2 regions of the Polaribacter sp. HaHaR_3_91 genome follow, and region 2 is predicted to be linked to the other one. Evidence: riboswitches for the same ligand, from Rfam matches in the RefSeq annotation. Region 2 holds a riboswitch; the other holds the start of a gene.
The links. A riboswitch is a leader RNA that binds a small molecule or an ion and turns the genes downstream of it on or off. The one in region 2 is predicted to bind thiamine pyrophosphate.

Region 1: another riboswitch for thiamine pyrophosphate. It lies ahead of H0I27_RS01990 (TonB-dependent receptor); the one in region 2 lies ahead of thiS (sulfur carrier protein ThiS).

What each region holds. Positions count from the first base shown of each region.
Region 1 covers NZ_CP058986.1:476,110-482,482, forward strand. Annotated here, with positions in the region: gene H0I27_RS01990 (TonB-dependent receptor) at 1-1,569, opposite strand, end outside; TPP riboswitch at 1,676-1,766, opposite strand; gene H0I27_RS01995 (DUF2064 domain-containing protein) at 2,065-2,757, shown strand; gene H0I27_RS02000 (SusC/RagA family TonB-linked outer membrane protein) at 2,822-6,082, shown strand; gene H0I27_RS02005 (SusD/RagB family nutrient-binding outer membrane lipoprotein) at 6,087-6,373, shown strand, end outside.
Region 2 covers NZ_CP058986.1:2,460,229-2,466,601, forward strand. Annotated here, with positions in the region: gene thiC (phosphomethylpyrimidine synthase ThiC) at 1-1,681, opposite strand, end outside; gene thiS (sulfur carrier protein ThiS) at 1,731-1,934, opposite strand; TPP riboswitch at 1,983-2,077, opposite strand; gene H0I27_RS10365 (LETM1 domain-containing protein) at 2,165-2,470, opposite strand; gene H0I27_RS10370 (proline dehydrogenase family protein) at 2,470-3,633, opposite strand; gene aroB (3-dehydroquinate synthase) at 3,722-4,780, shown strand; gene H0I27_RS10380 (outer membrane beta-barrel protein) at 4,873-6,373, opposite strand, start outside.

The sequences.
Region 1 (6,373 bases), 2.0 Mb from region 2:
AATCTTATAAGTTAATCCAACCTTTGGGTTAAAGAAATTAAAATTAGCATCAACATTAATAGCAGCAATGTCAGAAGTAATTCCTTTTGTTTGGTAACCAACAAAACGTCCTTGTAAATCTGCATAACCAGACAATTTCTCGCTAATATCAAAAGTAGCTTTTGCAAAGATTGAAAAGTCTGTTTTCTTTGCATCAGAAAAATAATAACGATCTCTAATATTTACATTTGGCGCTAAATCTTCTCCCCAAATTACTTCACCAAAATGATCTCCAGTATAATTAGAATACGAAATTCCAGAAATAAAATTAAGTTTATCTGTTTTGTAATTGGTATTAAAGTTTACTACATAAAAATCATTTTCTAACCAACGTCTTACAATTACATCTGTTCCATCAACAATTAAATTTCCATAATCTGCTGCATCTCTTTCTTCTTTAAATTGCTCAAAAAAACCAGCACCTTTTGTGTAGTTTAAACCTAAGGTTGTAGACCAATTTTCATTCAATTTTTCATTCCAATGTAATTGATAATGGTTTTGGTCATAGTCATCTACTTCATTCTCGTACGTATACGGGTTTTGTCTTCTATCTTCCTTTAATTGATCTGCAGTTAAACCTTCCCAAGCTTGGTAAGTAACTTCTTTACCTCCAAAAGTAATTGCTTTTATCAACGTGTTTTCATCCGTATAACTTGCTTGTAAATAGTAAGATTTTAAATCGGCAGAAGCTCTATCTACATAACCATCAGATTTAATGTTAGACAAACGTCCGGCAACTTCAAAGTGCTCATTAATTTTACCAGTACTAAATTTTACAGTATGTTTTCTTGTTCCGTAAGAACCAAAAGAGTTCGATATTTCTGCAGAAGCCTCTTCAGAAACCGCATCCGTTAAAATATTTAAACTTGCACCAAAAGCACCAGAACCATTTGTAGAGGTTCCAACACCACGTTGTAATTGTAAATTCTGAGTAGAAGAAGCAAAATCGCTTAAATTTACCCAAAAAGAACCGTGACTTTCGGCATCGTTATAAGGTATTCCGTTTACGGTAACATTAATTCGCTCTCCGTTAGAACCACGAACGCTCATATAAGTGTAACCAACACCTGCACCAGCATCACTAGAAGAAACCACAGAAGGCATGTAATTTAGTAAAATAGGAATATCCTGACCTAAATTACGGGTTGCAATTTCTTTTTTAGATAAGTTAGAAAAAGTTACAGGCACATCTGCATTTACACGAACAGCAGAAACCAAAACCTCTTCTAAAACTGTTGAATTTGGTACTAAAGAAAACGCAATTGTATTATTTTGTGATAAAGAAATTTCTTTAGAAACTGTTTTGTAACCCATAAATGAAACCTGAATGGTATAAGCTCCTTTAAGAAGATCTACACTAAACTTTCCATCAAAATCCGTAGCGGTTCCTTTTTTAGTTTCTTGTACCAAAATAGTTGCTCCTGGCAAAGAATTATTATTTTCATCTACTACTTTTCCGTTAAGTGTAAATGTCTGGGAGTTTACAAGAATGCTTGTAAACAAGAATAAAAAAAATGTGATTTTTTTCATTTTAAAAAATTTAAAACGAATAAAAAGAGGTAATTATTCTTGTGATTTATGTTGAATAATTAATTATTGAAGCTTCTACTTCTGCACCTATAAAAAGCTTTTACACTTTTTTAAAGTACTAGTTTCCTAAACAGCATTACCTGTTCTAGGTTCAATGGGTATGATCTCAGCTTTTTAAAGCACCCCTTTATGAGAACGCTGCAAAATTACCTCAGTTTTTTGACATAGAGAATAACAAAAGCACTTTTTTTAGAAGCTATTTCCTGCTTTTCGCTATATCTTTTTTTTGAAAAAACAAAAAAAAGGATGCCGCTGCTATCAGGGCTAAGTTTAGTTACCAATTTCAGTATTTTGTAAAAGCAATTACATTTCCTAAAATAAAATTTAAACTCAAAAATGATTTATCTAAAAACGAGTAACTTAGCTGTTAAATATTATTTTAGCTTTTGTAATTTGCTTTATATAATTACGACTGTTAGATTTTAAAATAGATTTTTGATAGATTTAAAACATTCTAAAACTGCAATTCTTATTTTTTCGCTTTCGCAAGAAGCCGAAAATTTACGTAAGCCTTTCCTTCAAAAAAAGGATACGGTTAGCAAACTGAATGCTCTTATTAAAGAAAAAGTTAGTTCTTTAGGTGTAGACTATTTTCATTACACAGAGAAAGATCAAAAAGGAAATAATTTTGGAGAACGTTATGTAAATACTGTTTCAGACCTTTTTAAAAAAGGATATGATAATGTTATAACGGTTGGTAATGATACTTTAAGTTTAGAAAAAAAACATCTTCGTACTGCGTTAAATGCAGTTGGGAACAAAGAGGTGCCTATTGGTCCTTCTTACGATGGTGGTTTCTATCTTTTAGGTTTACGTAAAGACCAATTTAATGCAGCAGATTTTCTTTCGCTTTCTTGGGAATCATCAACATTATATAAAGAGTTAAAAACACTTTTATCAGAAAAAGAAATAACAACAGCTACACTTCCTTATTTATATGATTTAGATGAAGAGTTAGATATTTCTAAAAACATTGCGTCACTTTCTTTTCTAAAAATAGAAGCACTTAAATTATTACAAAACTTACAAGTAGTAATTTTAAAAGTAAGCAAATTCATTCTACAAAAATTTAAAGAAGCTTCTTTAAACCACCTATACAATAAAGGACCTCCATTGGTTTGTAATTAATTATAAGTACAATTTTCTGTAAAAACAGGACTTATTATTTTACATACATTTTTAACTCAAACTAATGAAGAATTTATTTTTCGGCTTACTTGTGCTATTTACTATTAGCCTAAGCGCCCAAGGAGATCTTGTGGTTTATGCCATAGATTATAATACCAAAGTACCAATTAAAAATATAAGCGTTACGCTTGTTAACGATCAACAAGGTTATGAAGTAAAAAATACCACAAACGAATTAGGTAAAGCTTCTTTTAACTCCATTCCCGTTTTAAATGGTTATCAAGTTATTTTTGATGGAAATAAAACATACGGAACCACTATTTCAGATATGGTAGATGTTCGTTCTAATGAAGAGTCGGTGGTAAAATTGCTATTGTTTCCGGCTTCATTTCAGCAAGAAACTTTAAACGAAGTTGTAATTACTGCTTTAGGAATTAAAAGAGAAAAACAATCTTTAGTTTCTTCCGTAACCACTATAAAACCTGCTGCTCTTACAGAAGTTACGCTTACGAACGTGGTAAATAGCCTTGCCGGACAAGTTGCTGGTGTAAAAGTAACCAATGGTTCTTCTGGTGTAGGATCTTCTTCTCGTATTGTTATTCGTGGAGAGAACTCTTTAAGTAGCTCTAACCAACCTTTATTTGTTGTTGATGGTGTGCCTATTAGTAATGAGCAAATTACAAGTGATTTAGTAAATGATGGCTCATTACAAGAAGTAGATTATGGTAACGGAGCTTCTGAAATTAGTCCAGATGATATTGCTTCTATCTCTATTTTAAAAGGAGCAGGTTCTGCTGCTTTATATGGTGCAAGAGCCGCTAACGGAGTGGTATTAATCACTACTAAAAGAGGTAAAAAGAAAAAAGGTCTAGGTGTTAGTATTAATAGCTCTTTAACCTTAGAAACTTTATTAACCTTACCAGATTATCAAAATGTATATGGTGGTGGTTCTAATGGTCAATATTCATTTCAAAATGGTGCTGGCGCTGGCGTTAACGATGGTGGTTTAAGTAGTTATGGCCCACGTTTAGATCAAGGTTTTTTAATCAACCAGTTTGATAGTCCATCTGTAGATATTAACGGAAACACGGTTCGTGCTGGAGACGTTATTGCAAGAACACAAGCAGACGGAACTTTAACGCCTATTACACCTACTGCTTGGGTTTCTAACCCTAATAACGTACGTAATTTTTTTAAAACCGGAATTACTAAGCAAAATAATATTGCTATTAGCTCTTCTGGCGATAAAGGAAGTAGTAGGTTTTCGTATAGTAATTTAATAAACGAAGGAATTGTACCTAATACCAATTTAAAAAGAGATGGTATCTCTTTAAGTTTAAACCAAGAAGTACACGAAAAGTTACATGTAAATGCTTTTGTTAATTATATTAATACAAGAAGTGGTAACCGTCCTAATTTAGGATACGGGTACGAAAACCCTCTTTATGGTTTTAATTGGACAGGTAGACAAGCAAATATTAATTCCTTTAAAAATTATTGGCAAGCAGGACAAGAAGGTTCTCAACATTTTGATATAAACTACAACTGGTTAACAAACCCTTATTTAACTGTTTTTGAAAACACCAATAGTTTTAATAAAAACAGATTTTTAGGAAACGCCGCTGCCGTTTACAATATTACAGACAAATTAACTGCAACGGTACGTACTGGTTTAGATACATATAATGATAAACGAGCGTTTAGGCGTGCTGTAAGTACCAATGCTAATCTAGAAGGTTCTTACAGAGAAGACAATGTGTTTTTTAAAGAATTAAATACAGATGTATTAATCTCTTATGATGATGTAATTAATGAAAATTGGAAATATAATGTAAGTGCAGGTGCTAACCGTTTTGATCAAGAAATTGAATACAGTTATACTTTAGCACCTCAACTAGCTATTCCAGATATTTTTACACTTGCAAACTCCAAAGCTGCTTTGGTTGCAGAAAGTAATACGTTTACTAAAAGAATAAATAGTGTATATGCAACTGGTAATTTAAACTATAAAGATGCTCTTTATTTTGATGTTTCGTATAGAAATGATTGGAGTAGTACTTTACCTGCCAATAACAATTCTTTTGGATATTATTCTGCAGGAGTAAGTGCTGTAATTAGTAAGTTAGTGACATTACCAGAAGCAATCTCTTTCTTAAAACTTCGTTTTAGTGGCGCTAGTGTTGGTAATGATACAGATCCTTATCAAAACAATCAGAACTTTTTATTAAATCAAAATTACGGAACCAATTTTCGTGTAACTAATGAGAATGTACTAAAGAACTCTAATTTAAAACCAGAAAGATTAAATGCTCTAGAAACTGGTATTGAAGCTTGGTTTTTAAACAACCGTTTGCAAGTAGATGTTTCTGCTTATCAAAATACTAGTGTAGATCAAATTATATCTAGTCCTATTTCTCAAGCGAGTGGTTTCGGTAATTTTAATATAAACGGAGGTGAAGTTCGTACTAGAGGATTAGAAGTTTTATTGAGTAGTATTCTAATTAAAAAGAAAGATTTTAAATGGGAAAGTTCTGTAAATTTTTCTACTTCTAGAAGTATTGTTACAGAATTACCCGAAGGAGTAGATCAATTTGTAACAGGTTCCGCAGACGTATTTTCTGGTTCTGGCGGATCTAATAGTGTTTTTTATATTGCCCAAGAAGGTGGTCGTGTTGGAGATATGTTTGGTACTGGTTTTGTAGAAATTGATGGAGAAATTCTTCATGATGCTAATGGTTTACCTGTACAAGATCCTAATTTACGCTTATTAGGAAATTATAATCCAGACTTTCAAGTAGGTTTTAATAATAATTTCACCTATAAAAATATAAACCTATCCTTTTTATTCGACTGGAGACAAGGAGGAACAATCGTTTCAAGAACTAAAGCTTTAGGAAGCACTTCTGGTGTATTACAAGAAACTTTAATAGGTAGAGAAACCGGTATTGTAGGTAACGGTGTAGTTAATATAGGTACAGATACAGCACCACAGTATGTTGCAAACACTACTAATGTTTCTGCACAAACATACAATAATAGCTTTTTTGATCGTGGTAATGAAGCAAGTGCATTATATGATGCTTCTTATTTAAAATTAAGACAATTAAGTATTTATTATAAGTTTAATAAAAGCTTAGTCAATAGAATTGGTTTCCAAAAAATAAAAATTGGGCTAACAGGTAGTAATTTATTCTTATTTACAGAAAACCCTCACTTTGACCCTGAACTAAATGCTTTACAAGGACAAAGTACAACACAGGGTGTAGAAGATTTCTCATACCCATCTACAAGAAGTTTAGGAATTAGTATTAAAACTGAATTTTAAGAAAATGAAAAATTATAAAAATATATTTTTAGGAGTCTTCGTTTTTAGTACATTTTTTACTGCGTGTACTAAAGATTTCGAAGAAATTAATACAAATAACAATAACCCAGAATCCGTTGCTCCGCAATTTTTATTAACCAATGTTCTTTCGGTTTCTTCAGATTTAAATGCGTACGACCAAGGTTTCAGACAAGCTAATTATTTAGCTCAATTTTCTGCTAGTATTGAGTTTGAACGTATAGATCGTTATGAAATGGGATCTAATAGCGAGTATTGGAACGCTATTTTTGG
Region 2 (6,373 bases):
CATCGGCAGGTAACGTTTCATCGTGATATTCTAAAGCACGCTCCGGATCGAGTCCTAAATTAAATTGATCGTGCCAACGGAACTCAAAACGCGCCATACTTAAGGCGTTATCTCTATGCTGAGAACCAGGATGCCCTTTTGCTAAATCTGCTGCATGCGCCGCCAATTTATAAGTAACAACTCCCACACGAACGTCTTCTTTATTAGGTAAACCTAAATGTTCTTTTGGCGTTACGTAACACAACATTGCGCAACCAAACCAACCAATCATAGCGGCTCCAATTCCCGATGTAATATGATCGTACCCTGGTGCAATATCTGTTGTTAAAGGACCTAAGGTGTAAAAAGGAGCTTCGTCGCAAACCTCAATTTGCTTTTCCATATTTTCTTTAATCATGTGCATTGGCACGTGACCTGGACCTTCTATAAAACACTGTACTTCGTGCTTACGAGCAATCTGAGTTAACTCGCCTAAAGTTTCTAATTCGGCAAACTGCGCTTCGTCATTTGCATCTGCTACAGAACCCGGACGTAAACCATCACCTAAAGAAAAAGCAACATCGTATTGTTTTAAAATTTCGCAAATATCTTCGAAATGTGTGTACAAAAAGCTTTCTTTATGATGAGCTAAACACCATTTTGCCATGATAGAACCGCCACGAGAAACAATACCTGTAACACGTTTTGCAGTCATTGGTACGTAACGTAACAACACACCTGCGTGAATGGTAAAATAATCTACACCTTGTTCTGCTTGTTCTATTAAAGTATCTTTAAAAATTTCCCACGTTAAGTCTTCTGCAACTCCGTTTACCTTTTCTAAGGCTTGATAAATTGGGACAGTACCAATTGGCACTGGAGAATTACGAACAATCCACTCGCGCGTTTCATGAATGTTTTCTCCTGTAGATAAATCCATAATATTATCTGCGCCCCAACGACATGCCCAAACTGCTTTTTCTACTTCTTCTTCTATAGAAGATGTTACGGCAGAATTACCAATATTAGCGTTAATTTTAACCAAGAAGTTTCTACCTAAAATCATAGGTTCTGCTTCTGGGTGATTAATATTTGAAGGTATTACAGCACGACCTCTTGCTACTTCGCTTCGTACAAATTCTGGTGTAATTTTATCTGGAATAGAAGCGCCAAAGTGCTCGCCTTTGTGCTGCTTTCTAATCTCTGTCATTTCATCGATTCGTTGGTTCTCTCGAATAGCAATGTATTCCATTTCTGGAGTAATCATACCTTGTTTTGCGTAATGCAATTGGGTAACGTTTTGTCCTTTTTTTGCTCTTAAAGGTTTCTTTAATAAGGCAAAACGCATGTGATCTAAACTTTTATCGTTTAAACGCTCGTTGCAATATTCCGAAGAAAAAGAATCTAATTGTTCTACGTTTCTTCTGTCTAAAATCCACTGTTCACGAATTCTTTCTATCCCAGCATGAATATTAATTTCTTTGTTTGGATCTGTGTAAGGCCCAGAAGTATCATAAACAGTAACAGGTTCGTTTGGCGTTTTCTTTTTCGTCATAGAATCTGTCGTATCACTCAATGCAATTTCTCGCATTGCGACTTTAATCTGTGGATGAATTTTTCCTGCTACATAGACTTTTGTAGAATTAGGAAACGGATGTCTTGTAATTCCGTCTTGCTTTGGTGCGGTGTCTTTGCTCTTCATAAATTTTAGTTAGATCAATTAAATAGTTTGTTTTTTAATAGTCTAATTACTAACCTCCTTGAGTGGATTTAATAATTAAAACTTCATCACTATTTTGAAGTAACCGTAAAGACCAATCGCTTTTTTTAACTACACTGCCATTTATAGCAACAGCAATTCCGTTCGTTTTTATTTCTAAAAAACGAATTAATTCTGTTAACGCTAAAGTTTCTGAAAATTGATGATTTTCTTGGTTTACTTTTATAGTAATCATATTTTTTAAATATTTACTGTAAACCGTAGAGAGGTAGTTTTGTATAACTAAATCTAAGCAACTTTTTCCTACGTTGGTATTAACCAAATCAGGTTCTAAGGATTTTTCTCAAACTAATTTAATAGCTACTCCTAAAGTTTACTTTACAAATGTATTGTATTATTTCTTGATAATTAAATTTTAAGTCCGTTTAATTACAATTATCAAATAATCAACTAAATAACAACAAGTTAAGATGACTGTGTTTTATCATTAGGCAAATCATCTTGAAATGCAGAAGGTAAAATATCTGGTATTAATTTGATTAATAACGGTAATAGCAAGGCACCTCCAGGAAGTAAAAACACAGCCAAAGCAGGTATTGCTTTACAAATATCTAATAACTGTATTTTAATTTTTTCCTTTTCTATAGGTGTTAAATTAGAATGTGTAGCTTTTTTAATCAAGAAAACAGCTTCTTTACTTTGCCTTAATTCTTGAGCAAGCCTTAACTTATTTCTATAAATTAATAATTTTATTTCTTCAATGCTGGTCATTATAATTTTCTTCTCTTTCTTTCTGTTTTTAATAGATTTAACTCTCTACTTGTTTGTCCGGCTACAGAGGTATTTTCTTCTGCTCTTCTTATCAAGTAAGGCATAACGTCTCTAACAGGTCCAAAAGGTAAGTATTTTGCCACATTATAACCTTGGTTAGCTAAGTTATAGCTAATATGATCACTCATACCAAATAATTGCCCAAACCATAAACGCTTATCGTTTTCTTTAATGTTATGTTTTTTTGCTAAATCCATTAATAAATAAGAACTATCTTCATTATGAGTACCTGCAAACAAAGCCATTTTAGGCTGCTCCATCATGTAATTAATAGCAGCATCATAATTAATGTCTGTAGCTTGTTTGTCTGCACATATTGGAGAAGCATAGCCTTTTTCTTCTGCTCTTTCTCGCTCTTTTTCCATATAAGCACCTCTAACAACTTTCATTCCTATATAAAAACCTTTTTCTTTTGCTTTTGCATGTAATGTTTTTAGATAATCCATTCTGTCGTGTTTATACATTTGTAATGTATTAAAAACGATGGCTTTTTCTTTATTATAAGTCTCCATTAATTCTTCTATTAATTCATCTGCAGCTTTTTGCATCCAGCTTTCTTCTGCATCTATTAATAAAGGAACGTCTTTTTGAATGGCTACTTTACATACTTTATGAAAACGTGCTACCACTCTATTCCATTCTTCTTCCTCTTTTTGAGTTAGGCTTTTTTCTTCGGATAGTTTTTGATACAATTCAAAACGACCAAAACCAGATGGTTTAAAAACCGCATACGGGATGGATTGTTTTTCTTCGCAGAAATTAATGATTTTTAATATTTTTTCTAAGGCTCCATCAAAACTAACTTCTTGATCTTGCCCTTCTACAGAATAATCTAACACACTATGCACATTTCCGTTATTGTACATATTGTCTATAATAGGCATACAATCTTCTTCTGTTACGCCTCCACAAAAATGATCGAAAACAGTAGAACGTATTAAGCCCTCTACAGGTAAATGTACCTTTAATGCAAAATTTGTTACAGCACTACCAATTCTAACCATTGGTTCGTTCTGTATCATTCTAAACAAAAAATAAGCACGTTCTAATTGAGAATCTGTTTTTAAAGAAAAGGCAATTTCTGTATTGTCAAAAATATTCATACTATAACGATTTAGTAAAACAAATATAGTATTTGAATGGCAATAATTGAATAATTTATTTTTAATTTGCACACTTAATAATTTACCTATGAAATCTATTAAAGCAGTAACATATCCTGTTCATTTTCAAGACAAAGCCTACAAAGAGCTTTCTAATTTAATCGCTACAAATAACTATTCTACGCTCTTTATTTTGGTTGATGAGAATACAATGGAACATTGTTACCCTAAATTTATACCTAATTTAGAAACAGATAAACGTATTGAGGTAATAGAAATTGAGTCTGGAGAAATCAACAAAAACCTAGAAACTTGTGTTGGGGTTTGGAATGCAATTACCGAATTAGGTGGTGATAGAAAAAGTTTAATTATCACTTTAGGTGGTGGCGTAATTACAGATCTTGGTGGTTTTGTAGCATCTTGTTTTAAACGCGGAATTGACTTTGTAAATATTCCTACTACCTTATTATCTATGGTGGATGCTTCTGTTGGTGGAAAAACAGGTGTTGATTTAGGCGTATTAAAAAACCAGATTGGATTGTTTGCAAACCCTGAAATGGTAATTGTAGATACTGATTATTTAACGACTGTAACAGACAGAGAAATTAAATCTGGAACAGCAGAAATACTTAAATACGGTATTACTTACGACCTTAAACTTTTCAATGAAATAAAAGACAATAAAAAACTAGTTATTAGTGATTTAATACATCGATCTATAGAGATAAAAAACGAAGTTGTTTTACAAGATCCGAAGGAACAAAGTTTACGTAAAATTTTAAATTTTGGTCATACTTTAGGTCACGCTATTGAGTCTTTTTACTTAGAATCTGAAGACAAAGAAAACCTAACACACGGAGAAGCAATTGCTATTGGGATGGTTTGCGAGTGTTTTATGTCTTCTAAATTAATAGGCTTCCCTACCGAAAAAGTAAACGAAGTAAAAGACGTTGTTTTATCTATTTATAATAAAACGAATCTTTTAAAAGAAGACTTTTCTGCAATTATGGAAATGTTAAAACACGATAAGAAAAACGTAAACGGACAAGTAAATTTTGTTTTATTAAACGATTTTCAAGATTACAAAATAGACTGCAAAGTTCCTGAAGAATTGATTGTGGAGAGTATGGAGTTCTATAATTTGTAATTCTTTTATCAATTAGATACTAAAATATATATTATAAAAAATCCCCTTACAAAAACTGTAAGGGGATTTTTTTATGTTTTAAAATTAATTAATTAAAATTCTTTCTTTCCGAATTCACTATCAATAAATTTAGATTTATTTTTAGCTGCATTAAAGGTATAAGATAAATTTAAAGAAACCATATCTACTTCATACTTGTAGTTTGTAGTTGTATAAAAATTAACTCCTGAGGTTGTTATACGCTGTTCATTGGTATTCAATAAGCCCATATCCATATTTTGCCATTGCAAAGTAGCTGTTAATTTATCATCCATAAACATTTTTCTGAACGTTAAATTTGGAGAGTAAAAACGAGAATCTTCTCCCATTGCCGTATTTCTGTCAGACAAATAATTAAAAGTGAATTGTACAGATGCGTTTTCCCAGAAACTATAGGTAGAGTTTAAGTTAAAAGAATAAATAGTTGATTTAGAATCTATATTATAACTTCTATCAATTCCATCTCTATGGTTAAAGTTTAACACGCCATCAATAGCATAATTATACACATTGGCTCCAATAGAGTTGGTCCAGTTTACAGTTGGTTTTATTGTTGCACCAATCTCTAAACCAATAGCATTACTTTTCCCTACATTAGAGTATACTCTATTAATTACACTATCTATAATTGCACCACTTTGCTCATAAGCTAACGTATTTACACGATTTATAACATTATCTACATGTCTAAAATACGTTGTTGCATACAATGAGTTCCCTCCTTTTAATGTTTTAGTAATTCCTAATTCTACTAAATCTATAAATTCTGGTTCTAAAGTATTATCACCTTGCTCAAAAACTTCTGAATGCTCACGTTCTGCAAAACTATTCATTTTAAAGGTAGTTGTTCTTTCTACTCTTTTACTATAAGCTGTTTTAATATTTGTTTTATCATTAATTTTATACTGTAAAGATGCAGAAGGAAACAACTTTACAAAATCGTAGTTATATACATTTTCTGTTACCTCACTTTGTAAAGCTTCTTTATATACTCTATCCATAGATTCTAAACGAACTCCGGCTGCATATTCCCATTTGCTTTTTGCTCCTGTAACTTGTGCGTACCCAGAATGAATAGTTCTCTTTAAACTTACATCACTAGAAAATTCAGGTACCTGAAATCCATCTCTTTCATACACAAATTTACCCGTATGATCTAAGTCTCTAAATTGATATCCTGTTTCTAAGGTACCAAAAGAAAAAGGTTTCCATTGGTAATCTAAATTAAAACGTGCTCCGTATAAAGGATTATCATTTGTATTGTATTCTTTTTGATACACAATACTATTATCAGGGCTCCCTAAATTATCATTTTCTGTAGGACCTCCTAAAAAAGTATATTCATAAAGTATTGAAGTAGTTATTTTTGAATCATTATCAAATTTATGTGAATAATCAAAACTACCTAAAGCAAAATCTCCTTTTCTAATTCTTAAATTATGATTATAATATGAAAACGTATAATCACGCGTGTTTCCACCAATAGGAGAAATAGCATGATTATCATAATACACAATATCTGCCAAACGCTCTTTAGTTCGTTTTCCTGCAAAA